DNA from 4 places in the Delftia sp. DT-2 genome. Region 3 is predicted to be linked to each of the others. Evidence: predicted binding sites of a transcription regulator. Region 3 holds the regulator's gene; each other region holds the start of a gene.

Region 1 (3,419 bases), on a different contig from region 3:
GCACGCGCAGCTGGCGCGACCAGGCCAGCCAGGCGAACATCAGCACGGCGGCCAGCGCAAAGCGGTAGGCAATGGACAGCTCCACGGGCACGGCGCCCAGCTGCAGCTTCAGGGCGATCCAGGTCGAACCCCAGATCAGCACGACCAGGGCATAGAGGGTGGCAGTCATGGCCGGTGATGATGGCGCCGCAGGCTGGGCGGGCATGGCAGATTCCTGCGGTTTGATGGCCTGGCGCCATGCGTCGGTATGGCTGCGGGACCACAATCGCTGCCATGACGCCCACGCCGCTGCCCGAGCTGCCCTCCAGCCACCTGTGCCAGGTGCTGTCACGCTCCAAGGCCCGGCTGCAGCGGCGCGTGCGCCTGAGCGAGGGGGTGGAGCTGGCCGTCTGGGCCAATGTGGACGACGAGGTGCGCTACTGCCAGCCCGGTCACCACACGCTGTCGGTCTACCTGGCCGGCGGCGAGGGCTCGCAACTCAAGGCGCGGCCCGAGGCCATGGGGGCGCCGGGGCGCATCTGCATCTTCACGCCAGAGGACGAATCGCACTGGCTGGTGCGATCGCCCGTGCAGTTCCTGCACCTGTATGTGTCCGACCTGGCCTGGGCGGGGCGCGTGGTCCGCATGCTGGATGCCGAGCCCCGCTCGCGCACCTTGCGTGCGCAGATCTACGGGGACGATCAGGCCTTCCACGCCGGTGCCCGTGCGCTGATGCAACTGGACTGGCAGGACCCGCAGCAGCAACTGGCGGCCGATGCCATTGGCCAGCAGCTGGTGGACCGGCTGGTGCTGCAGTCCGCCACGCCGCGCCAGGTGCAGGCGCTGCAGCGGCCGCTGGGCGGGCTCTCTGCGGCCGTGCGGCGCAGGGTGCTTGCCCATATCGAGGCGCATCTGCATGACTCCAAGGCCGTGTCGCTGCCGGCACTGGCGAGACAGGCCTGCCTTTCGGAATTCCATTTCGCACGCATGTTCCGCCAGAGCATGGGCTGCACGGTGCACGAATGGGTGCTGCAGCAGCGCCTGGCACGGGCACGGCGCGCCCTGTCTGCGCGCAACGTGCCGCCGCTGGCCGAGCTGGCGCTGGATTGCGGCTTTTCCAGCGCCAGCCACCTGGTGCGCAGCTTCCGGGCGCATTTGGGCGTTACGCCTACGCAGTTCTCGATCTTTCAGCGCAATGCTTGAGAAGGATGGCCGGCCTCGCCGGCCTTGATCTGGCGCAAGCGTCTGTCCTTGCGGGCCGGGCATGGCTTGAAATTTGCCCTGCCGGTATCAGATAAATCGCAATGACCCTGTTTCAGGAGCGAAAAGAAACACCATGCGAATCGACAAACTGACAACCAAGTTCCAGGAAGCCCTGGCCGACGCGCAAACGCTGGCCCTGGGCGGTGACCAATCCAACATCGAACCCCTGCACCTGCTCGTGGCGCTGCTGCGCCAGGACGACGGTCCGCGCTCGCTCTTGCAGCGCGCCGGCGCCAACGTGGGCCAGCTGCAGGCCGCGGCCGAGAAGGCTCTGGCAGACCTGCCGCGCGTGCAGCATCAGGATCAGGTGCAGGTCGGCTCCGAGCTGGGCCGCCTGCTGCAGGTGACCGAGAAGGAAGCCCTCAAGCGCGGCGACCAGTTCATTGCCAGCGAGCTGTTCCTGCTGGCGCTGACCGACAGCAGCGGCGCCTCCACGCGTGCGGGCCAACTGCTCAAGGAAAGCGGCGTGACGCGCTCCAGCCTGGAGTCGGCCATCAACGCCGTGCGCGGCGGCCAGACCATGGACAGCGCCGAAGGCGAAGGCCAGCGCGAGGCCCTCAAGAAATACACCATGGACCTGACCGAGCGCGCGCGCATCGGCAAGCTCGATCCGGTGATCGGCCGCGACGACGAAATCCGCCGCTCCATCCAGGTGCTGCAGCGCCGCAGCAAGAACAACCCCGTGCTCATCGGCGAGCCCGGCGTGGGCAAGACCGCCATTGTCGAGGGCCTGGCCCAGCGCATCGTGGCCGGCGAGGTGCCCGAAAGCCTCAAGAACAAGCGCGTGCTGTCGCTGGACATGGCGGGCCTGCTGGCCGGCGCCAAGTACCGCGGCGACTTCGAGGAGCGACTGAAGTCCGTGCTCAAGGAAGTGGCCCAGGAAGAGGGGCGCATCATCCTGTTCATCGACGAGATCCACACCATGGTCGGCGCCGGCAAGGCCGATGGCGCCATGGATGCGGGCAACATGCTCAAGCCCGCGCTGGCGCGCGGCGAGCTGCACTGCATCGGTGCGACCACTCTCGATGAATACCGCAAGTACATCGAAAAGGATGCGGCGCTGGAGCGGCGCTTCCAGAAGGTGCTGGTCGAAGAGCCTTCCGTGGAGGACACCATCGCCATCCTGCGCGGACTGCAGGTGCGCTACGAGGCCCACCACGGCGTGGACATCACCGACCCGGCCATCGTGGCTGCGGCCGAGCTGAGCCACCGCTACATCACCGACCGCTTCCTGCCCGACAAGGCCATCGACCTGATCGACGAGGCGGCGGCCAAGATCAAGATCGAGATCGACTCCAAGCCCGAGGTCATGGACAAGCTCGAGCGCCGCATGATCCAGCTCAAGATCGAGCGCGAGGCCATGAAGAAGGAAAAGGACGAGGCCTCGCAAAAGCGCCTGCAACTGATCGAGGAAGAACTCGGCAGCCTGGAGCGCGAGTACGCCGACCTCGAAGACGTGTGGAAGAGCGAGAAGGCCAGCGCCCAGGGCTCCGAGCAGATCCGCAAGGAGATCGACCAGATCCGTATCCAGATCGACGAGCTCAAGCGCAAGGGCGACTTCAACAAGGTGGCCGAGCTGCAGTACGGCAAGCTGCCCTCGCTGGAAAAGCAGCTCAACGAAGCCCAGGCCAGCGAGCAGGGGCAGGGCGGTGCGCCCGCCCACAGATTGCTGCGCACCCATGTGGGCGCCGAGGAGATTGCCGAGGTGGTCAGCCGTGCCACGGGCATTCCCGTGGCCAAGATGATGCAGGGCGAGAAGGACAAGCTGCTGCGCATGGAAGACCGGCTGCATGACCGCGTCGTCGGCCAGGACGAGGCCATCTCGGCCGTGGCCAACGCCATACGCCGTTCGCGCTCGGGCCTGTCCGATCCCAACCGGCCCACCGGTTCCTTCCTGTTCCTGGGCCCCACGGGCGTGGGCAAGACGGAACTGTGCAAGGCGCTGGCCGGCTTCCTGTTCGACAGCGAAGACCATCTGGTGCGCATCGACATGAGCGAGTTCATGGAAAAGCATTCCGTGGCACGCCTGATCGGCGCGCCGCCCGGCTACGTGGGCTACGAGGAAGGCGGCTACCTGACCGAGGCCGTTCGCCGCAAGCCCTACAGCGTGCTGCTGCTCGACGAGGTGGAGAAGGCCCATCCCGACGTCTTCAACGTGCTGCTGCAGGTACTGGACG
Region 2 (3,419 bases), 140 kb from region 3:
TTCCTGCTGGCCACCTCGCTGCTGCGCGGCGTGGGCGACACGGTCTCGCCCATGCTGGCCCTGCTGATCTCCACCGGCACGGGCCTGGTCTGCACGCCGGCGCTGATCGCGGGCTGGGGCGGCCTGCCGCGCCTGGGCGTGGCCAGCGCGGGCGTGTCCATGATCCTGGGCTTCACCCTGGCGCTGGCCTGGCTGGGCTGGCGGCTGCGCCGCATAGCCAGCCCGCTGGCGCCCAATGCCGCGCTGTGGAAGGCCATGCGCATTGACCGGACCCTGCTCAAGAGCATCCTGCGCGTGGGCATTCCCACGGGCGTGCAGATGATCGCCTCGTCCATGGCCGGGCTGGTCGTCGTGTCGCTGGTCAACGGCTTCGGCTCCAGCGCCACGGCAGCCTATGGTGCGGTCAACCAGATCAACTCGTTTGCGCAGTTCCCGGTCATTTCGGTGGCCATCACGGCCTCCATCCTCGGCGCCCAGGCCATCGGCGCTGGCCGCAGCGAGCGCCTGGGCGCCATCACGGCCACGGCCATACGCATGAACCTGGTGCTGGGTGCCGCCCTGGCCCTGATCGGCAGCCTGTTCGCGCGGCCGCTGCTGGGCATGTTCATCACCGACGAGCAGGTGCTGGTGCTGGCCATCGAGCTGCTGTACATCGTGCTGTGGAGCGGCCTGCTGCTGGGCTGCTTCATTGCCCTGTCGTCCATCATGCGTGCCAGCGGCGATGTGGTCATTCCCACGGCCATCACCATCACGGTGCTCGCCGTGCTGGAGCTGCCCATGGCATGGTGGCTGAGCCGCAGCTTCGGGCTGATGGGAATCTGGATGGCCTTTCCGCTGTCCTACACCCTGACGCTGTGCCTGCAGACCGCCTACTACAAGCTGGTGTGGAAGAAGCGCCCGATCCGCCGCATGGTGTAAGGCGTGCGCCATGCAAAACAGGCTTCCCGAGGGAAGCCTGTTTTTTTGGGGGTGGGCAAAGCGTCAGGCGTTCAGGTCCAGCACCACGCGCCCTTCGATCTTGCCTTCATGCATGCGCGCGAAGATGTCGTTGATGTTCTCCAGCCGGTCGGTGGACACGGTGGCCTTGACCTTGCCCATGGCCGCGAAATCCAGCGACTCCTGCAGGTCCAGCCGCGTGCCCACGATGGAGCCGCGCACCGTCACGCCGCTGAGCACCATGTTGAAGATGGGCAGCGGGAAGCTGCCGGGCGGCAGGCCGTTGAGCGATACCGTGCCGCCGCGCCGCACCATGCCCAGCGCCTGCTCGAAGGCCTTGGGCGAGACCGCCGTCACCAAGGCGCCGTGCGCGCCGCCGATCTCTTTTTTCAGATAGGCCGCAGGGTCCGTGGTCATGGCATTGACCGTGACCTGTGCGCCCAGGCGCCGGGCCAGCGCCAGCTTGTCGTCATCCACATCCACCGCCGCCACGTTCAGGCCCATGGCCTTGGCATATTGCACGGCCATGTGGCCCAGGCCGCCAATGCCCGAGATCACCACCCAGTTGCCGGGCCTGGTGTCCGTGACCTTCAGGCCCTTGTAGACCGTGACGCCCGCGCACAGCACGGGCGCGATCTCGATCAGGTCCACGCTGCCGGGCAGCAGGCCCACGAAATTGGCATCGGCCAGCGCGTACTGCGCAAAGCCGCCGTTGACGGAGTAGCCGGTGTTCTTTTGCTGCTCGCACAGCGTCTCCCAGCCGCCCAGGCAATGCTCGCAATGGCCGCAGGCCGTGTACAGCCACGGAATGCCCACGCGGTCGCCCTCCTTCACGTGAGTGACGCCCGCGCCCACGGCGGCCACGTAGCCCACGCCTTCGTGGCCTGGGATGAAAGGCGGATTGGGCTTGACGGGCCAGTCGCCCTGCGCCGCGTGCAAATCGGTATGGCAGACGCCGCAGGCCTCGATCTTCACCAGCACATGGCCGGGATCGGGCCTGGGCACCGGGACTTCCTCGATGGTGAGCGGCTTGCCAAACTCCCGCACCACGGCGGCCTTCATGGTCCTGTTCATTCGCGCCATCCTTTCTTTGCGTCAAAGTAGGTACAGCATTTCAGCGAAGCGACCTGAACGCCTTGATCAAAATCAGGCCTTGGACCATCAAGGAAAAAAAAGCGGGCAAGGAAAACCTTGCCCGCTTTTCAGGGATGCGAATGCAGGCCTTACACGGGCTGGCCCACCAGGTCGTGGCCCTGCGTGCCCACGATGCGCGCCTTGACGAAGTCACCCACCTTGTAGGTCTTGCTGGCCTTCTCGGGCGGCAGCAGGTGCACCAGGCCGTCGATCTCGGGGGCATCGGCATAGCTGCGGCCCACGCCACCCTTCTTGCCCAGGCCCACGGACTTGTCCACCAGCACCTGCATGGTCTGGCCGACGCGCTTTTGCAGGCGTGCCGTGGAAACCTCCTCGGCCACGGCCATGAAACGCGCGCGGCGCTCCTCGCGCACTTCCAGGGGCAGCATGCCGGGAATCTCGTTGGCGGCAGCGCCTTCGACCGGGCTGTAGGCAAAGCAGCCCGCGCGGTCGATCTGCGCCTCGCGCAGGAACTGCAGCAGGTGCTCGAACTCCTGCTCCGTCTCGCCGGGGAAGCCGGCGATGAAGGTGGAGCGGATCACCAGATCCGGGCAGATCTCGCGCCAGCGCTGCAGGCGCTCCAGGTTCTTTTCACCGTTGGCGGGGCGCTTCATGCGCTTCAAGACATCAGGATGGCTGTGCTGGAAGGGCACGTCCAGATAGGGAAGCACGCGGCCCGTGGCCATGAACGGAATGATCTCGTCCACGCTGGGGTACGGGTAGACATAGTGCAGGCGCACCCAGGCGCCATAGGGCTCGGCGATCTCGGCCAGCGTCTGCACCAGTTCGAGCATGCGTGTCTTCACCGGCTTGCCGTCCCAGAAGCCCGTGCGGTACTTCACGTCCACGCCATAGGCCGAGGTGTCCTGGCTGATCACCAGCAGCTCCTTGACGCCGCCCTCGAACAGCGCGCGCGCCTCCTTGAGCACATCGCCCACCGGACGCGAAACCAGATCGCCGCGCATGGAAGGGATGATGCAGAAGGTGCAGCGGTGGTTACAGCCCTCGGAAATCTTCAGGTAGGCGTAGTGCCTGGGCGTGAGCTTGATGCCCGCCTCGCCAAAGGCGCCCGGCACCAGGTCGATGAAGGGATCGTGCGGCTTGGGCAGATGGGTGTGGACGGCATTCATCACCTCCTGCGTGGCATGCGGACCGGTCACGGCCAGCACGCTGGGGTGCACTTCCTGGATCAGGTTGCCGCCGTCCTTGCCCGCCTTGGCGCCCAGGCAGCCCGTGACGATGACCTTGCCGTTCTCGGCCAGCGCCTCGCCAATGGTGTCCAGGCTCTCGCGCACGGCGTCATCGATGAAGCCGCAGGTGTTGACGATCACCAGGTCAGCGCCCTCGAA
Region 3 (3,419 bases):
ATTGCCATTGCCCTGTGGACCGGCTTCACCTTCGTGGGCTACTTCGTGCCCATCCGCGAGCTGGGCGGCGAGCTGCTGGCGCTGCAGGGCAGCTGGCAGGTCTTCTGGGTGCTGTTCTACGGCTTCGCCACCTATGGCAACGCCGGCTACATGCGCGAGCAGGTCTGCAAGTACATGTGCCCCTATGCGCGCTTTCAGAGCGCCATGTTCGACCGCGACACCATGATCGTCAGCTACGACACGGGCCGGGGCGAGCCGCGCGCGCCGCGCACCAAGAAGGTGGACTACAAGGCCCAGGGCCTGGGCGACTGCATCGACTGCAAGATGTGCGTGCAGGTCTGCCCCGTGGGCATCGACATCCGCAACGGCCTGCAGTACGAATGCATAGGCTGCGGTCTGTGCATAGACGCCTGCAATTCCATCATGGACAAGATGGAGTATCCGCGCGGCCTCATCCGGCTGACCACGCAGAACGCCATGGCCGGCCTGTGGCGGCGGGCCCAGGTGCTGCGCCGCATCTTCCGTCCGCGCGTACTGGTCTACTCGGCCGTGCTGATCGGCCTGAGCATGGCCATGATCGTGAGCCTGGCGCTGCGCCAATCGGTCAAGGTCGACGTGATACGCGACCGGGCGTCGCTGTCGCGCATCGTCGCGGGCGGCAAGCTGGAAAATGTCTACCGCCTGCAGATCATGAATGCCACCGAGCAGGCCCAGCGCTACCGCATCAGCGCCCATGGCCTCGACGGGCTGGAGCTGGCGTCCGAGCAGGAGGTCGAGGTCGGCCCGGCCGAGACGCGCGGCATTGCGGCGCGGCTGCAGATTCCCTACGGTTCCGCCGAGCCGGGCTCGCACACCGTATTCTTCGATATCGATGCCGTGCATTCAGGCGCGGGACGCGCGTCCGAAAAGGCCGTCTTCCTGGTGCCCCGGTGATATGTCTGGCCGGCGCCGCCCAGGCTGCGCCGGCTGTTTGAAAGAAAGAGGTTATCCATGTCTTCCAGTCCCGCAGTCTCCGCGCCCGCCACGGCCCCTTCGCATCCGGACGCCGGCAAGCCCTGGTGGAAGTTCGCCCATGTCTGGCTCGTGGTGGCCGGCCCGGCCGCCGTCGTGGTGGCTGGCGTGGTCACGGCCGTCATTGCGATCAATGGCGCCGATCCCGTGATCGATCCTGACTATTACCGCAATGGCATCACCATCAACGAGCGTGCCGATGGCGTGCGCGAAGTGCCCAAGAGCCTGGCGCCCGCGGTCACCGGCCGCAACCACGCGGCCACGCCCGCGCAGGACCATCCCACGGACCGCTGAACGCAGGAAAATGCCGTGCACAAGGCCGCAGTCGCGGCCTTTTTTGTATGGTGGATGGCATCTCCAGCATGCGCGAGGGCCAAGGGTTTCCTACAGGCAGTGCAGGGTGCGCAGGGCTTGGCACGGTGCGCGGGCGGCGCGCACAATGAAAGCCACCCCTCGACAGCTCAAGGAGATCGCTGATGTTGGCCCAACGCTGGATGTGGATTGCCTGGCCGGCCTTTCTGGCCGCCGCCGTGATGGAGATGCTGGTATTCGCCTTCGTGGACCCGCTGGAGCTGCACTGGCTCGGCGACCTGGGCTGGTCGCGGCAGGGAATCTACACGCTGGCCTTCTTCGCCTTCTGGGGTGTGACCATGCTGTCCAGCCTCATGACCACCATGCTGGGACGCTCCACGCACGATCTCAACGACGGCGTGGTCTCCGAGCCGGACCCAAATCTGGCCATGCAGGGCCTGGGGCGCGATTGAACCTGCGTGCACTGCAATGGCAATGAACAAGGCCCGCGATCGCGGGCCCTGTTCATTGCCGGGGGGCGGGGTCTTGCGGCCTCACTGGCACTGCTGGCTGTTGACGATGCGCTTGAGCGCGTCCGTGTCCAGGATGCGCAGATGGCGCTGGCGCACCTCGATGATGTTTTCTTCGGCAAACTTCGAGAAGGTGCGGCTCACCGTCTCCAGCTTCAGGCCCAGGTAGCTGCCGATTTCCTCGCGCGTCATGCGCAGCACCAGTTCCGACTTGGAAAAGCCCCGGGCGTGCAGGCGCTGCACCAGGTTGAGCACGAAGGCGGCCAGGCGCTCCTCGGCACGCATGCTGCCCAGCAGCAGCATCACGCCATGCTCGCGCACGATCTCGCGGCTCATGACCTTGTGCACATGGTTTTGCAGGGCCGTGACCTCGCGCGACAGGTCCTCCAGCTTGTCGAAGGGCATGACGCAGACCTCGGCGTCTTCCAGCGCGACCGCATCGCAGGTGTGGTGGTCGTTGACGATGCCATCCAGGCCGATGATCTCGCCGGCCATCTGAAAGCCCGTGACCTGGTCGCGCCCGTCCTCGGTGGCCACGCAGGTCTTGAAGAAGCCCGTGCGGATGGCGTACAGCGAGGTGAAGGACTCACCGTTGCGAAACAGCAGGCCGCCGCGCTTGACCTTGCGGCGCGTGGCCACGATGTCGTCGATGCGCTGCATCTGCTCGGCATCCAGGCCCATGGGCATGCACAGCTCGCGCAGGTTGCAATTGGAACAGGATGCTTTGATGGTCTGAAGGTTCATGGAGTAAACATCAGCGGCGCAGCAGTGCGCCGGCGGTGACCTCGTGGATGGCGATGAGTTGGATCAAATTGTCGCAGCACTGCCGCGAACAACTCTTGATATGAGTCAAGGACGCGGCCAATGGGCTGCGGCACAGTGGACGACATTAGAGGAAAAAACCCATGACCGCTGTCACCCCAGAGCTGCTGCGTCGCTTCGACGTACCGGGGCCCCGATACACCTCGTTCCCCACGGCCGATCGTTTCGTGGAGGCTTTCGGTGCTGAAGACTATATCCTGGCACTTGAGCACCGCAAATCGAGTACCGCAGCGCGGGCCATGCCTTTGTCGCTGTATGTGCATGTGCCGTTCTGCGAGTCGCTGTGCTACTACTGCGCCTGCAACAAGATCGTGACGCGCCACCACGATCGCGCTGCCGTCTACCTGGACTACCTGGCGCGCGAGATGGCCTTGCACACGGCCCATTGCGGCAAGGGCCAGGCCGTCAGCCAGCTGCACCTGGGCGGCGGCACGCCCACCTTCTTCTCGGACGATGAGCTGCGCACGCTGATGGCCCTGCTGCGCGAGCATTTCAAGCTGGAGCCGGGCGGCGAATACTCCATCGAGGTCGATCCGCGCACCGTCAGCGTCGAACGCCTGGCCGTGCTCAAGGAACTGGGCTTCAACCGCCTGAGCTTCGGCGTGCAGGACTTCGACGAACAGGTGCAGATCGCCGTGCACCGCGTGCAGCCGGCCGAGCAGGTGTTCGCGCTGGTGGCGGCCGCACGGCAGCTGGGCTTTGCCTCCATCAACGTGGACCTGATCTACGGCCTGCCCAAGCAGACGCCCGAGTCCTTCGAGCGCA
Region 4 (3,419 bases), on a different contig from region 3:
GCGTCAGCCACATGGTCAGCGGATTGGTGCACAGCAGCAGCACCAGCGCACCCAGCGTGCACAGGATGGCCGAGAAGGCCAGGGCCTGCTGGCTGGTCAGCTCCCCGCGCGCCGTGGGCCGCCAGGAGGTGCGCTTCATGCGCGCATCGATATGGCGCTCCACCAGGCAGTTGAAGGCCGCTGCGGCGCCCGCCACCAGCCAGATGCCCAGGCAGGCCAGCGCCATGTGCAGCCACTGGTCGGCGTTGGGCCAGCCCGGCACGGCCAGCACCATGCCGATCAGCGCGCAGAACACGATCAGCTGCACCACGCGCGGCTTGGTCAGGGCATAGAACTGCGTCCAGCGTGAGGACTCGACACTCAGGGAAGCTTGTTTACTCATGCAATCTCTCCACGGGCAACCGGCAACCCGGCCCGCAGCGTGCCCGGGCGACTGGCCGCCAGGCACCAAACAATCACGGTCACCAGCGCGGCTGCGCCACCCGTATGCAGCACCGCGGCCACCAGCGGCCAATCGAGCACCACGTTCGACAGGCCTGTCAGCACCTGCAGCACCAACAACGCACCCAGCACGCGGCGCTGCAACGCCAGTGCGGGCACTTCACCCAAACGCCACCACAGCCCGGCCAGCGCAGCCACCACCACATAGGCCGCCAGGCGGTGCAGATAGTGGATGGCCGTGAGGCCCGCAAAGCTGATGTTGCTGCCGTCCTGCAGCAGGCCCAGCGGACGCCAGATCTGCAGCGCCTGCGAAAAATCCATGGCCGGCCACCAACTGCCCTGGCAGGTCGGAAAACTGCTGCAGGCCAGCACCGCATAGTTGGTGCTGACCCAGCCACCCAGTGCCACCTGCAGCACCAGCAAGCCCAGGCCCAGCCACAGCAGAGCACGCAGGCCCGGGGAAATCACCGTTGCCTGCTGCTGGCGTGCCTCCCGGCTCAGCCCCACGGCGGGCACGCACAGCAAGGCCAGCAGGCCCGTGCCGCCCAGCAGGTGCAGGGTCACGATGGCCGGAAACAGCTTCATGGTCACGGTCCAGGCGCCAAAGGCACCCTGCAGGCAGACCCAGAACAGCGCCAGCGTGGGCCACCAGGGGCTCATGGCCCCCCGCCGTGCGCCTTCCACGCCTTGGGCGCCACCCGCCCTGCCCTGGCGGCGCGCACGCCGCCAGGCCATGATGGTCATGGCGATGATGAGCACGCCCACGGTGGTGGCCAGATAGCGGTGGACCATCTCTATCCATGCCTTGCCATGCGTCACCGGCCCGGTGGGCATGGCGGCCTGCGCCTCGGCAATCTGCGCGCGGGCGCCCATGGGGCTGGCGCTGCCATAGCAGCCCGGCCAGTCAGGGCAGCCCAGGCCGGAATCGGTCAAACGCGTAAAGGCGCCGAACAGCACCAGGTCGAAAGTCAGAAACAGCGTCAGCACCGACAGTGCCTGCAGCCGCTTGAGCGAGCCACCGTTGCGGTTGCGCAGCCACACCCAGGCCAAGGGTCCCAGCGCCAGCAACAGGCCCAGCAGCATCAGCTCCAGAACGGGGGCCAGATCGTACAGCGCCTGCTCGTTCACCTCCGCCCTCCACAGCGCAGCGTCCACCGGACGGAACGGACCCCAGGCAAGCCGCAAGGCAATGCCACAGGCGCATCCGGTTGGCGACAGCAGAACTTCATAAATGAGAGCAATTTGACGAGAAGGCTCAGCCCCATGCGCGAGATTGGATCGCAGGCCGGGCCCACAGAGAATCAGGACATGCACCCAGATACAGGCTGCGGGACGGCGCCCCATGCACAAGGCCCGCCAAGCGGGCCCGGTCGCTGCAACTTTCAGAGCAGCATGTCTTTGATATGAAACAATTCTACTTGCCTGCGCACCACTCAAGCGCCCAAGCGCGCAGTGCCCCTAGACCGCAGCCAGCTTCTTTTGGCCGGCGTGATGCGGCTTGGGCCGGGCGCACACGAATTTGCGCAGGGTGCCACCCGAGGCATCGGTGGCCCGGCTTTGCACAACTGCTCAGATTCGCTCAGATTCAGACGCCCAGCGTTCCTTAGATTGACGCTTTCACTTGGGGACCGGCAACCGCCGGGTGAGGCCATGATTGCAGGACGCTCGTGGACTGTGCTTGATGGGCGCGGACACGAAATCGGGCGTGTCGAAGGCGATGAATTCGTCCGGTGCGGGACCAGGCTCATCTACCGCATCGATGGGCCGGCGCTGTACTCCATGGACGGCTCGGCCAGACTGATGGGCTTTATCGAAGGGACCGAGGTCAGAACCCGGCAGGGGCGGATCTTTCTCAAATTCCTCGCGCATTGAACTGCGCTGCTCTGATCTACGCAGCACCGTGCGCATGCAGCGGCAAGCTTTCGGCCCCCTTCTGCGCCAGCCGATGACAATCTATATCAATTCATTCATAGCCAGTCGCTAAGACGCACAGATAATTGCCGGCATTCGTGTGAATTGTGAGAAGGGACCGGGCCACGTGCCACGCCCTTCGCATGCTGGAGGATTGGCAGATGAGCGCCCCGGAAATGGAGGCCATACAGGAGCGGCTGAAGAAGCTGCGGGCCGACGAGGCGCAGGTAGCCGAGCAGCTGGAACGGCTGCAGACCCAGAAGGCTGCGCTGGAGCACAGGCAGGCCATGATCCAGGGCGCCTTGGAGGTGCTGGAAGAGATGCGGCAGGAGCTGGAGCCATGAACCGCGGCAAGCCCGGTTCGTCCTCGTCCTCGTCACCGCCCGCCACTGCCCTGCCAACAACCCAGGACTGGCTGGAAAGAATTGCAGCCCTGGATGCCACGCAGCCGCCGCCTACCCCACCTCGTCCGCGCAACACTCGCAAAGCAGCGCGCCGCAAGGCGGTCACCATCGTGGCAAGGCTGGTGCTGCTGGTGCTGCTGGCCATCGCCCTGGCCGTGGCGGCGCAATTGATGTGGGTCAAGTAGCTGCCTGCGGTATACCCTCGCATCCTGGCGAAGTTCCCATATTGTTTGCATGCTCACTTGCGCCTAGCATGGAGGCACACTCAACGCAGTGGAGGTGTCATGGCCGATCCCGAAGAACCGCTGGAAATACGCTCAGAACGCTGGCAGTCGCTGAAGGGGCTGGACATCGCCTCCGTGGATCTGGGCCCCATCTGCGTGGTGCTCTTGCTGACGTTGATCTGCATGGCCGTGATGCTGCTGCTGGCCAAGTCCGGCGCCGAGCAGGTGCGGCAGGCCCAGCCATCGCCCCAGGCCAAAGGCCCTGCTCCCCGACCGCAACCGGCGCAGCCCGTGGCAGAACCCGCCCAGCAACAGACCTGGATACCGGCCTTGCGCACCTGAGCGCGGCAAGGCCGGTCCAGGCCGTAGGTAGCGCGTTCAGACCTTCATCGAACGTGTCGCAATGAAGGTCGGCACGAACTTCTCGATCACAAAACGG

Evidence for each region. Region 3 encodes FNR, which switches genes on or off when oxygen is low (the NO sensors DNR and NnrR bind a similar motif). Its sites were predicted from a motif close to TTGATNNNNATCAA; they were not measured.
Region 1: clpB (ATP-dependent chaperone ClpB) is a predicted target of FNR. The motif match lies at 1,207-1,220, and genes of this name have one in related genera.
Region 2: adhP (alcohol dehydrogenase AdhP) is a predicted target of FNR. The motif match lies at 2,073-2,086, and genes of this name have one in related genera.
Region 4: PO605_RS19025 (COX15/CtaA family protein) is a predicted target of FNR. The motif match lies at 1,840-1,853, and genes of this name have one in related genera.

Annotation. Positions count from the first base shown of each region.
Region 1 is NZ_JAQOTI010000006.1:89,483-92,901, forward strand. Features, by position in the region: gene PO605_RS11955 (DMT family transporter) at 1-169, opposite strand, end outside; gene PO605_RS11960 (AraC family transcriptional regulator) at 274-1,182, shown strand; gene clpB (ATP-dependent chaperone ClpB) at 1,316-3,419, shown strand, end outside.
Region 2 is NZ_JAQOTI010000004.1:257,914-261,332, forward strand. Features, by position in the region: gene PO605_RS08505 (MATE family efflux transporter) at 1-918, shown strand, start outside; gene adhP (alcohol dehydrogenase AdhP) at 982-2,010, opposite strand; gene rimO (30S ribosomal protein S12 methylthiotransferase RimO) at 2,160-3,419, opposite strand, start outside.
Region 3 is NZ_JAQOTI010000004.1:395,357-398,775, reverse strand. Features, by position in the region: gene ccoG (cytochrome c oxidase accessory protein CcoG) at 1-933, shown strand, start outside; gene PO605_RS09230 (FixH family protein) at 991-1,305, shown strand; gene PO605_RS09225 (hypothetical protein) at 1,488-1,775, shown strand; gene fnr (fumarate/nitrate reduction transcriptional regulator Fnr) at 1,857-2,576, opposite strand; gene hemN (oxygen-independent coproporphyrinogen III oxidase) at 2,738-3,419, shown strand, end outside.
Region 4 is NZ_JAQOTI010000010.1:78,839-82,257, forward strand. Features, by position in the region: gene cyoE (heme o synthase) at 1-382, opposite strand, end outside; gene PO605_RS19025 (COX15/CtaA family protein) at 379-1,569, opposite strand; gene PO605_RS19030 (hypothetical protein) at 2,092-2,313, shown strand; gene PO605_RS19035 (hypothetical protein) at 2,514-2,696, shown strand; gene PO605_RS19040 (hypothetical protein) at 2,693-2,941, shown strand; gene PO605_RS19045 (hypothetical protein) at 3,041-3,322, shown strand; gene PO605_RS19050 (class I SAM-dependent methyltransferase) at 3,359-3,419, opposite strand, start outside.